DNA from 3 places in the Pseudoalteromonas spongiae UST010723-006 genome. Region 1 is predicted to be linked to each of the others. Evidence: predicted binding sites of a transcription regulator. Region 1 holds the regulator's gene; each other region holds the start of a gene.

Region 1 (4,294 bases):
GATGGTTAAAGATCTTGCTATTGGCATGTTAGTTGGCTAGAATTCGCGCCCTATATATTTTTGTTTAACAACGTATGGTGCCAGACTTCGGGTTTGGAGAGCGATGCGGCCTAATTAGAGGTTTACTATGAAAGAAGGTATCCACCCTAAGTACGAAGCAATCAATGCTACTTGTTCTTGTGGTAACAAATTCGAAACGCGTTCAACTCTTTGTAAAGACATTCACTTAGATGTTTGTTCAGAGTGTCACCCGTTCTACACTGGTAAGCAAAAAGTGCTTGATACAGGTGGTCGTGTTGATCGCTTCAACAAGCGTTTTGGCGCGCTTTCAAGCAAAAAATAAGAGCTATTTTAGTTCTTTCAAAAAAGCACCTAAGGGTGCTTTTTTTTGTATCTAAAATTTAATATGAATTTTTGTCATGTTATATGGTTTTTCTATGTCTTTTTATTCTAAATAGATGGCTATATACTGGATTATAGATAGCTTCAATATTCATTATTTTTACTATCTGTTGGCAAAATAGTATCTGTCGAGTGTAAAAAATAGATGGCTGTGAATCTGGTCGGATCTGAATTAACTTCAATCTGGTAATGATTTAGCAGAAAATATCCACAAGCCTATTGTTGTAAATTCAACTATGGTCTTAGGTTAAGATATAACCGCATTTAACTTCTATTTACTCTAAATGCCGTACTATTAAACCAGTATCTCTCACTTTTAACATCGTAGGATAAGGCACGCATGTCTGACATAAGAGAAAAAGCGCTACAATACCATTCTGAACCCGTTCCTGGAAAAATCAGCATCGAATTAACCAAACCAGCAGAGACAGTTAATGATCTTGCATTAGCTTATAGTCCTGGTGTTGCTGAACCGGTTCGTGAGATCGCAGCAGATCCGAACAATGCATATAAATATACTGCAAAGGGTAATATGGTCGCTGTTATCTCAAACGGTACTGCAATTTTAGGTTTAGGTAATTTAGGACCGCTTGCATCAAAACCAGTTATGGAAGGCAAGGCGTTATTATTTAAGCGTTTTGCTGGTTTAGATTCAATTGATATTGAAGTTAAGCACCGTACTACCGAAGACTTTATTAATACTGTAGAAAATATTGCAGATACTTTTGGTGGTATTAACCTGGAAGATATTAAAGCGCCAGAGTGTTTTGAAATTGAAAAAGCGCTTATTGAACGTTGTAGTGTGCCAGTATTTCATGATGACCAACACGGTACCGCGATTGTAACCGCGGCGGGCATGCTGAATGCGTTAGAGATCCAAGGTAAAAAGTTAAAAGATGCATTAATTGTATGTTTAGGTGCAGGTGCAGCAGCAATTGCGTGTATGGAGCTATTAATTAAATGTGGTGCACAACGTGAGCACATTTACATGCTTGATCGAAAAGGGGTTATTCATACGCGTCGTGATGACCTAAATGAATACAAAATGTTGTTTGCGAATAATACAGATAAGCGCACCTTACAAGATGTTATTGAAGAAGCTGACGTATTTGTGGGTGTTTCAGGTCCTGACTTACTTGCTCCTGAAGATCTAAAATTAATGGCAGATAAGCCAGTGGTATTTGCGTGTTCTAACCCTGATCCTGAAATTAAACCGGAAGTGGCGAATGCTGCGCGCAATGATTTAATTATGGCTACAGGTCGTTCAGATTACCCTAACCAAGTTAATAACGTATTATGCTTCCCGTTTATTTTCCGTGGTGCGCTTGATGTGCGCGCAACAGCGATTAATGACGAAATGAAAATTGCGGCGGTAAATGCGATTCGCGAAATTGCTAAAGAGCCAGTACCGCAAGAGGTATTGTCAGCGTCTGGTGAATCAAATCTTGAATTTGGTAAAGATTACATCATTCCTAAGCCAATGGACCCACGTTTACTTCCGCGTGTAGCGCGTGCTGTTGCAGAAGCCGCGGTTGAGTCAGGCGTTGCGCAGATTGAAATACCAGAAAACTACATGCTTTAACTTGATTAAAAGCAAAAAAAAACCTCAGCAATTGCTGAGGTTTTTTTTATTCATCTTCAAGCTCTGGAACCGGTAAGCCGCGTTCAGCAAGAATTTCTTTTACCCTTTGCGGAATATGCTCAGGGTTATCTTTTCTCAGATCTTCATCGTCAGGCAATGGCTGACCAGTAAACGCATGCAAAAATGCTTCACACAGTAGTTCGCTATTGGTTGCATGACGTAAGTTATTTACTTGTCTACGAGTGCGCTCGTCTGTCAGTACTTTCAATACGTTAAGTGGGATAGATACGGTAATTTTTTTCACTTGTTCTGATTTTTTACCGTGTTCTGCATATGGGTGAATATATTCACCGTTCCATTCAGTTGCCATAAAGTGTACTAGCCTATATCTGTTACGATTTAATTTTGACGATAGCCTGTATATTAAGAGGCAAAATTTTATCGTTTTAAAATATATAGTCAAATATCATTTATTTGGCTATATAGACGTGTAAAAGTTTTGACTTCCATTGTTTGGTGGTTTAACCTTTTAGACGTCTAAACATCTAAGTGGCAGAGTTATGAAGCAGAACAAACAAACAACCCTTGCTGTTCGCAATGGCATTACCGCAGATAAGCATCATGGTGCGGTTGTTCCACCGTTATATTTATCGACGACTTATTCGTTCGCCGATTTTGATAAAAAGCGTGATTATGATTATGGCCGTAGCGGCAATCCTAATCGTGATATTTTGGCTGATACGCTTGCTAAGCTAGAAGGCGGTGAAAAGGGTATTGTAACTGCAACAGGTATGGCTGCTGTTCACTTATGCACACAAATCTTAACACCAGAAGATACTATTTTAATTCCTCATGATTGCTATGGCGGTAGTTACCGTTTATTCACGAGCTTGGAAAAACGCGGTTTATTAAAAGTAGCGGTTGTCGACTTTACACAAGCGTCTTGCTACGAGCAGATTAAAGCAATTAAACCTAAGCTAGTGTGGATTGAAACGCCAAGTAACCCAGTTTTACGTTTAACTGACATTGCTAAAGTAGTGGAAGTTTCTCACTCCGTAGGGGCGTTAGTAGGAGCTGACAACACGTTTTTATCTCCAGCATTACAAAACCCAATTTCATTTGGTGTAGATATTGTTATCCACTCAACCACAAAATACATCAATGGCCACTCAGATGTTGTCGGTGGCGTGGTTATTACCCGCACTGCGGAGTTAGGTGAAGAGCTTGCTTGGTGGGCAAATAATATTGGCATTACAGGTGCGCCATTTGATGCGTATTTAACGCTGCGTGGTATTCGTACTTTAAATGTGCGTATTAAACAGCACCAAGAAAACGCATTTGCCATCGCACGTTACTTAGAAACCTGTGAGCATGTAGAGAAAGTTTATTACCCAGGTCTTAAAAATCATCCACAACATGACTTAGCAAAAGCACAGCAAAAAGGTTTTGGTGGCATGGTGAGCTTTAGTATTAAAGGCACAATTGAAGATACGGCTAAATTTTTAACCAGTGTAGAACAGTTTAGCCTCGCTGAATCACTTGGTGGTGTAGAGAGCTTAATTTGTCACCCAGCTACCATGACACACGCCGGCATGGCGCCTGAAGCACGAATTAAAGCAGGCGTTAACGATACGTTAATTCGTATTTCTGTTGGTATTGAAGATGTTGAAGATTTAATCGCAGATCTTGAACAAGCATTCGCAAAAACAATTAACAAAGACGTCGCTGCTGGTGGAGAAAAAAGCACTCAATGCTGCGCTGCACGACCTGCATTGTGGTGATTACTTAAATGACAAAACAAGTATATAAATTTGGTGGGTCAAGCCTAAGCAGTGCCAAGCGCTACCATGCAGTTGCCAATATTTGTCAGCAACTAGCGTATGGCGATGCCATAGTTGTATCTGCTGCAGGTAAAACGACCGATACGCTTGTGCGCTTGTGGTCGTGTTATCACAATCAAGATCATAAAGGTGTTGGTGAGGTAATTGCGTTACTAAAAGATCACCAATGCGCACTGGTTTCTGAATTATTAGGTGATAAAAGTGAAGTGTATGCTCACTTTATTGACGATATTAATGCAATCTCTCAACGTGCTGGCTGTGCAGAGTTAGAGCAGGCGTGGTTGCTTGCTCACGGTGAGCTGTGGTCTGCCCGTTTACTTGCGCATTATTTAAATAAGCAAGGGGTTGCTGCGACTCACTTTGATAGCCGAAAGCTATTTGTTGTTGCACAAAATAATCTTAAGCATCAAGAAAATACTGCACGCTGCCAGGCATTAAAGAGCGACCAACTTAATGTGGTGACAGGATT
Region 2 (4,294 bases), 970 kb from region 1:
CACATGCTTAATAATCATGGCATGATCATTTTGCAATTGCTCAAACTGCTGCTGTTTTTCTAAAAGCAGTTTTTTCTGTTCAATTAATTGTTCAGTAAGCGCTTTTTCATGTGCGCGCTGTGCAAAGGAGGTAATATTAGCTTGTACGGGATCTGAACCGCAAACAAGTTCAGGAGCATTTCGTTCAGAGGTAACCATTTCCCTTTCCTCGTTATTATACCTATCAAAAGTTGGTTAAATTTTAGCAAGATAAAGGCAGGGGGGAATTTGATCTAAATCAGTTTTTTTAATTAAGAATCGTTATCAAAGGTAAAACTATTGCGCTAGATCAAAAAAGCGATGCATTTGCATCGCTTTTGATTATTATAGCTTTTTTTGCAATTATGCGAGTTGATTCGCTTTTGCTACGATATTCTCTACCGTAAAGCCAAAGTGTTCAAATAGTTCATTTGCAGGCGCAGATTCACCAAATGTTGTCATACCTACAACCGCACCATTTAAACCAACGTATTTGTACCAGTAATCTTCAATGCCCGCTTCTACCGCGATACGTTTAGTTACTGCACTTGGTAGTACTGATTCTTTATAAGCCGCATCTTGTGCGTCAAATAAATCAGTTGAAGGCATAGAAACAACACGTACTTTTTTACCTTGAGCGCGAAGTTCAGCTGCTGCTTGCATAGAAAGTTCAACTTCAGAACCTGTTGCAATAAGAATAATCTCAGGCGCGCCATCACAGCTTAATACATAACCACCTTTACGTACATTAGCTAATTGCTCAGCAGTACGTGCTTGTTGTTGTAAGCCTTGGCGGGTAAATACGAGTGATGTTGGACCGTCTTTACGCTCAATTGCGTCTTGCCATGCAATTGCAGACTCAACTTGGTCACATGGGCGCCAGTTAACTAAGTTAGGCGTTAAACGCATGCTTGCTAGCTGTTCAACTGGTTGGTGCGTAGGACCATCTTCGCCTAAACCGATTGAATCGTGCGTATACACAAAGATTGAAGGCTGCTTCATAAGCGCCGCCATACGTACTGCGTTACGCGCGTATTCCATAAACATTAAGAACGTCGCACCGTAAGGAATAAAGCCTTTATGCAGCGCAATACCATTCATAATTGCCGACATACCAAATTCACGTACACCGTAGAAGATGTAGTTACCTGATGCGTCATTTGCTGTTAAGCCTTTTGAACCTTCCCAAAGTGTCAGGTTTGAACCTGCAAGGTCAGCAGAACCACCCATAAACTCAGGTAAGATAGGGCCAAACGCATTAAGTGCATTTTGTGATGCTTTACGTGTTGCTGGGTTTTCAGGGTTTGCCTGTAGGCCTTCAATATAGGCTTGTGACTTCTCAGCCCAATCTGCTGGTAAGTCACCTTTTTGACGACGTTCAAATTCTGCTGCTAGTTCAGGGAAAGCTGCTTTATACGCATCAAATTTTTCAGCCCAAGACGCTTCTTTTGCGGTACCCGCTTCAACTGCATTCCAATCAGCATAAATATCAGCTGGAATATCGAAAGCACCGTGCTCCCAGTTTAAAAATTCACGTGCAGCTGCAATTTCAGCATCACCTAATGGTGCACCGTGACAGTCGTGGCTACCTGATTTGTTTGGTGAACCGTAACCGATTACTGTTTTACAACAGATTAATGTTGGCTTGCCCGTTTCTGCACGTGCTTCATCGATTGCCGCGCGAATGGCTTCGCTATCGTGACCATCTACATTACGCACAACATGCCAACCGTAAGATTCAAAACGTGCTGCTGTATCGTCAGTGAACCAACCTTCTACTTCACCGTCGATTGAAATACCGTTGTCATCCCAAAACGCAACTAGCTTACCAAGGCCTAATGTACCTGCTAGTGAACACGCTTCGTGTGAAATACCTTCCATAAGGCAACCATCGCCTAGGAAACAGTAAGTAAAGTGATCAACAATATCGTGACCTTCACGGTTAAACTGGTGCGCAAGTGCTTTTTCAGCAACTGCCATACCAACCGCGTTAGTAATACCTTGACCTAATGGGCCTGTGGTTGTTTCAACACCCGGTGCATAACCGTATTCAGGGTGACCCGGTGTTTTAGAGTGCATTTGACGGAAGTTTTTAATTTCCTCAATTGGAAGATCATAGCCAGATAAATGCAGTAAAGAATAAATTAGCATTGAGCCGTGACCGTTTGACAGAATAAATCGGTCGCGATCAGCCCAATCAGGGTTTGCTGGATTATGGTTTAAATAGTCGCGCCATAGCACTTCAGCAATGTCTGCCATACCCATAGGGGCACCTGGGTGGCCAGACTTGGCCTGTTGCACAGCGTCCATAGATAGAACGCGAATAGCATTTGCTAGTTCTTTACGTGACGGCATGGATTTTCCTACCTCATTATTTGTTTGCTGTCATAATTTGGATACATTGACCAATAAGCACTGGCAATAGGAAGTACTTATTGGTCAATGTACCCACGCAGCTCTATTCTTACCTATAAGCACACGCGGAGCAATGGAAAACCGACTATAATCTAGCTTCTTTATGCACAAAACAGCCTAGTAACGGTGAAGAAATTTCACTTTTAATTTTTTTTAGACGTCTAGGCGTAAAGTTATTGTTTGCAGCGTCGTTATTCGGTAGAATACGCGACCATTTAATTGAACCTGCGCAAATCCTTGTGGCAACGCGCATTTTTTGTGAGTGAGTAGAAATACCATGGCAAGAACTTTATTTACTTCTGAGTCAGTATCTGAGGGTCATCCGGATAAAATCGCTGACCAAATTTCTGATGCGGTTTTAGACGCAATTATCACACAAGATAAGCATGCGCGTGTTGCCTGTGAAACAATGGTTAAAACAGGTGTTGCAATTATCTCTGGTGAAATTTCAACAGATGCGTGGGTAGACCTTGAGTCAATCACACGTAAAGTAATCACAGATATCGGTTACACATCATCTGACGTAGGTTTTGACGGTGACACATGTGGCATCATGAACCTTATTGGTCAACAATCACCTGAAATCGCACAAGGTGTTGACCGTACTAAGCCTGAAGAGCAAGGCGCTGGTGACCAAGGTTTAATGTTCGGTTACGCAACTAACGAAACACCAACATTAATGCCTGCGCCACTTTATTACTCGCACCTACTTGTAGAGCGTCAAGCACAAGCACGTAAATCAGGTATTCTTCCTTGGTTACGTCCTGATGCAAAATCTCAGGTAACCTTCGTATATGAAGACGGTAAGCCTGTTGCAATTGATGCAGTTGTACTATCTACTCAGCACAACCCAGACATCGAGCAAGATGCACTTGTTGACGCAGTAATGGAAAACATTATTAAGCACACGCTTCCAGCTGAGCTTTTAACTGAAGACACTAAATACTTCATTAACCCAACTGGCCGTTTCGTAATCGGTGGCCCTGTTGGTGACTGTGGCCTTACAGGTCGTAAAATCATTGTAGATACTTACGGCGGTATGGCTCGTCACGGTGGTGGTGCTTTCTCTGGTAAAGATCCATCAAAAGTTGACCGCTCTGCTGCATACGCAGGTCGTTATGTTGCTAAGAACATTGTTGCAGCTGGTCTTGCTGATAAGTGTGAAATCCAAGTTTCTTACGCTATCGGTGTTGCTGAGCCAACGTCTATCACTATCGACACATTCGGTACTGGTAAAATCTCTGAAGAGAAATTAGTTGAGCTAGTACGTGAGCACTTCGACTTACGTCCTTACGGTATCACTAAGATGCTAGACCTACTTCACCCAATGTACCAAATGACTGCAGCATACGGTCACTTCGGTCGTGAACCGTTTGAAATGACGGTTGGTGAAGATACATTCACAGCATTTAGCTGGGAAAAAACAGACAAAGCAGACGCACTTCGCGCCGCTGCTGGTTTATAATAACCGTCTGATCGAGAAAAAGCGCCATTGGCGCTTTTTTTATGCCTAAAATTCAATAAGTTGCTATGATAACCGCACTAGCAAGTGATAAACAAACTACACGGTGAAGTTATGTACCTTTCAATCAAGCATTACCCTGAAATAGCAAACAATACTAACCAACAAAGAATTGTACGCCTTGCCAAACCTTACTTAACAACTCCGGCAATTGTTTATATTACACATGTTTTGGTGTTGGTTTCTCTGGTTGTAATAAACCTGCCAAGTGTGCAACAACTATCGCCTTTGCTTTTAAAGGCCGGTTTATTTATTACTTATTTAATAGCAATGCATTTTGCGGGCATTAATACATGGCAGCGTAAGCAGTTTTTAACACACCTTGATGAAATCCAAACA
Region 3 (4,294 bases), 950 kb from region 1:
TATTGATAATCTTAACTGCGGCGAAAACCACCCATTGGTTGATGCTATTTTAACGCTTGCCAGCGCCCTTGAATTTGACGTGGTAGCTGAAGGAATTGAAACTCAAACTCAGCTCGATGTGCTGAAACAAACTAAATGCCAATATGGCCAAGGCTTTTTGGTAGCAAAACCTATGCCTGCAAAACAAGCTTTTACCTTTTTAACCACAGGAAAACTGAGTTAATCCAAACTCAGTTTTCCTACATATCACACGTGACTTAAGCGAGTTCTTGTCTGAGCTCTTTTGCTGCGGTTACCATGTTTTTAAGTGCTGCTTGGGTTTCTTGCCAGCCACGGGTTTTTAAACCGCAATCTGGATTTATCCAAAGGCGCTCCACCGGCACTTTCTTCGCTGCCTCTTTCATCAACTGTTTAATCCAGGTTACCTCTGGAATATTCGGGCTGTGAATATCGTAAACGCCAGGTCCTATCTCATTTGGATAATCAAAATCTTCAAATGCGTTAAGCAATTCCATATTTGAACGCGACGTTTCAATGGTAATTACGTCTGCATCCATATCGGCAATCGCCGCGATAATATCGTTAAATTCGGCATAACACATATGGGTATGAATTTGCGTGCTGTCGCTTACGCCAGATGCCGATACACGAAACGCATACGCCGCCCAGTTTAAATAGTCTTGCCACTTTGATGCTTTTAAAGGCAACCCTTCACGAAATGCAGGTTCATCAATTTGAATAATGTTTATGCCCGCTTTTTCTAAATCAACCACTTCGTCGCGCAGCGCCAGCGCTATTTGATTGGCAATGATTGGTTTTGCTAGATCATCGCGGATAAATGACCAAAACAAAATCGTTACAGGGCCTGTTAACATGCCTTTCATCTGTTTGTTAGTGAGTGATTGTGCATATTCGGTCCAGTTAACCGTCATCGGGTGTTTACGGCTAATATCGCCCCAAATAATCGGTGGTTTAACACAGCGTGAGCCATACGATTGCACCCAGCCAAATTGTGTAAAGGCAAAGCCTTCGAGCAATTCACCAAAATACTCCACCATATCGTTACGCTCTGCTTCGCCGTGAACTAGCACATCGAGGTCAACAGCTTCTTGCTGTGCTACGGCATAAGAAATCTCATTTTGCATTTGAGCCGTGTAATCGGCTTCGCTAATATTCCCGGCTTTAAAATCGCGACGCGCCTTACGGATAGCCGTTGTTTGCGGGAAAGAGCCAATAGTAGTCGTTGGTAAAATAGGTAAACCAAGCGCTTGCTTTTGAACCAACTGACGTTTAGCAAAAGGGCTCGTACGCTCACCATCTTGCTTGGTTAGGCTATCAAGGCGTAACTTCACTGCGGCATCGTTTACACGAAGCGATTTAGCACGCGCTTTCACTGGCGCTGAATAATCAATGAGCGAAGTTATATCCCCCGACAGCAAGGCCTGTTTCAATAACGATAATTCGTGCCCTTTTTGTTTTGCAAATGCAAGCCAGGATTTAATTTCACCATCAAGCGTTGTTTCTAAGGCTAAATCAACAGGCGTATGCAACAACGAACACGAAGGCGCTAACCAAACATGCTCACGTGATGAAACCACCGATTGTATTTGGTTGAAAACCGCTTCGAGATCCGTTTTCCAAATATTACGGCCGTTGATAACACCTAAAGACAATACTTTATCTTTAGCTATGCGCTCGTTAATGTTATCTATATCTTGCGCTTCGGCAACCAAATCAAAATGCACGCCGTCTACTGGGTACGCTGCAATATCATCTAGGTAATTTTCTACTGAACCAAAATACGTTGCCAGCAGCAGCTTTACACCTTGTCCTTGCAGTTTATTAAAACTGGCTGTGAGCGCATATAGGTATTCTGGTGTTAGTTCTAACGCTAAAATAGGCTCATCTATTTGCACCCATTCAACACCTAAATCAGCTAATTTACTCAATACATGTTGATACGCTGTCAGTAGACGTGGCAGCAGGGCCAACTTATCAAATTCGCCGACAGTTTTTGCCAAATGCAAATAAGTTACCGGACCAACCAACATAGGTTTCACCTGATGACCGAGCGCTTGCGCTTCTTTTACCTGATCAAACAGCTCTGTAAAGCTAATTTCAAATGTTTGATTTTCAGTCAGTTCAGGTACGATGTAGTGATAGTTGGTATTAAACCACTTGGTCATTTCACTTGCAGCGCATGCACAACCAGACGGTGCTCTGCCGCGCCCAATGCGAAATAAGGTGTCTAAATCTACCGTTTGTGTTTCATTTTGGTGACGCCTTGGTACCACGCCGAACAGCAAAGAGGTACTAAGTACATGGTCGTACCATGCAAAATCCCCTACAGGCAACAACTCAACACCTTGGCTTTGCTGTAATTGCCAATTGTCTTTGCGAATTGCTTGTCCTTGCTCTTGCAATTCTTTGAGTGAACTCTCATTTCGCCAATAGGCCTCAACCGCCTTTTTAAGTTCGCGCTTTTTCCCGATACGGGGAAAACCTAAGTTGTGAATTGTAATTGCCATCTTGGTATCCTTTTTATTTAAGACGTTTAGATGGCTAAATATTAGTGGTAAATTTAATTCAACAAAATCGCAAGTTTTTCCAATTTAACTTGAAATAAATTAATACAAAATAGAAAATCAAATTTTTCCATATAAGCCAAACACCAATTGACAGCGTTATCATAATTTATACATATATATAAAATAGAAATTTATTATTAAAATGACGGCGATATGTACAAATCAACATTGAAACATGAAAAATAAACAGCTAGTATCAAATCTCTCTCACGGTCGTTCAAGTTTAATATGAGTATTCCTAAAGATGATTGATGTAAAACACCTTAAAACCATCGCAACCCTTAAAGAGACAGGGTCTTTGGTTAATACCGCACGAGAGCTTTTTTTAACGCAATCTGCTTTATCTCACCAAATCAAAGATTTAGAAAACAAACTCGATTGCCAGTTGTTTGAGCGTAAAACACACCCCGTACGTTTTACCCCACAAGGTATGTTGTTGTTAGAGCTTGCTAATGACGTACTGCCAAAAGTGGAAGCAACCAAATGCAGATTAAAAGAGAGCTTAAACCAACCTATCTCGCAATTGCGTTTAAGCGTTGAATGCCATGCGTGTTTTCATTGGTTATTGCCAACAATTAAAGAATTTAACAACTTTTGGCCGGATATTAAGGTGGATTACGAGCGAGGTTTTAGCTACGACGCCATTCCGGAGCTGTTAAACGATGAGTTGGATTTAGTACTTACTTCGGATATTCGTGAAACAGAGCGCCTTGAGTTCGCACATTTATTTGATTTTAAGTTAAAGCTAATTGTCAGCCCAGATCATCCGCTAGCTAAAAAAGCGTATGTAACCGCGCTTGATTTAAAAGACGAAACGATTATTTCGTATCCGATCCCACGCGAAAGACAAGATATTTTTAAGCACTTTATTCAAAATGCGCGTTTCGATGGCACCTTAAAAACTGTCGATCAAGGCTTGCTTATTTTTCAGCTTGTAAGCGCCGGTATGGGTGTTGCCGCTTTACCAGATTGGTTAGTAACCCCTTATGAAAGCCAAGGATTAATTAAGTCAATCCCACTAGGTGCGCTTGGTTTATCACGCCCGATGTATTTAGCGATGAAAAAAACCATGAGCGACAATCCAGTTTATCGTCACTTTTTAAATACCTGTAAACAAAAAAAGGGTTAGCAAATGCTAACCCTTTTAACTATTTAACTACAAATTAGCTTTCTAGTTCTTCATTAATTTGCTCTTCGCCACTTAATAACATTGCAAGCCAGCGCCCTTCTTCACTGTTTTCAAGGGCAATTTTCACAACCATGGTAAGCGGTACAGACAGCAACATGCCAACCGTGCCAAGTAACCAGCCCCAAAACAATAATGATAAAAACACGACAAGTGGTGATAAGCCTAAACCTTTACCCATAAAGCGTGGCTCAATCATATTGCCCATTACGGTGTTAATTGCCATGTAACCAATGCCAATTAAACCTGCAACGCCAGGCCCTTGCAGTACAACAGCAAGTAATACCGCCGGAATTGCCGCAATGATAGAACCAATATTAGGAATATAATTTAAGAAAAACGCCAAGACGCCCCACAAAATAAAATAGTCGATGCCAAATGCCCAAAGCATTACCGTAACCAAAACACCGGTCGCTAAACTAACCAGTGTTTTGATAGCGAGATACGAATTAACCGAGTCTAAAAATAGGTCGATTTGTTTTTGCTTCATATCGGGATCATCAAGGGCTAAATGCACTTT

Evidence for each region. The regulator MetJ, encoded in region 1, represses methionine synthesis genes. The targets are predictions, from matches to a motif close to TAGACGTCTAGACGTCTA.
Region 2: metK (methionine adenosyltransferase) is a predicted target of MetJ. The motif match lies at 2,588-2,605, and genes of this name have one in related genera.
Region 3: metE (5-methyltetrahydropteroyltriglutamate--homocysteine S-methyltransferase) is a predicted target of MetJ. The motif match lies at 2,548-2,565, and genes of this name have one in related genera.

Annotation. Positions count from the first base shown of each region.
Region 1 covers NZ_CP011039.1:2,736,258-2,740,551, reverse strand. Annotated here, with positions in the region: gene rpmE (50S ribosomal protein L31) at 128-343, shown strand; gene PSPO_RS12635 (malic enzyme-like NAD(P)-binding protein) at 743-1,984, shown strand; gene metJ (met regulon transcriptional regulator MetJ) at 2,031-2,354, opposite strand; gene metB (cystathionine gamma-synthase) at 2,545-3,765, shown strand; gene metL (bifunctional aspartate kinase/homoserine dehydrogenase II) at 3,774-4,294, shown strand, end outside.
Region 2 covers NZ_CP011039.1:550,690-554,983, reverse strand. Annotated here, with positions in the region: gene PSPO_RS02565 (hypothetical protein) at 1-198, opposite strand, end outside; gene tkt (transketolase) at 382-2,373, opposite strand; gene metK (methionine adenosyltransferase) at 2,711-3,898, shown strand; gene PSPO_RS02550 (hypothetical protein) at 4,010-4,294, shown strand, end outside.
Region 3 covers NZ_CP011039.1:1,784,679-1,788,972, forward strand. Annotated here, with positions in the region: gene PSPO_RS08380 (GGDEF domain-containing protein) at 1-223, shown strand, start outside; gene metE (5-methyltetrahydropteroyltriglutamate--homocysteine S-methyltransferase) at 258-2,528, opposite strand; gene PSPO_RS08390 (LysR family transcriptional regulator) at 2,833-3,717, shown strand; gene PSPO_RS08395 (AI-2E family transporter) at 3,752-4,294, opposite strand, start outside.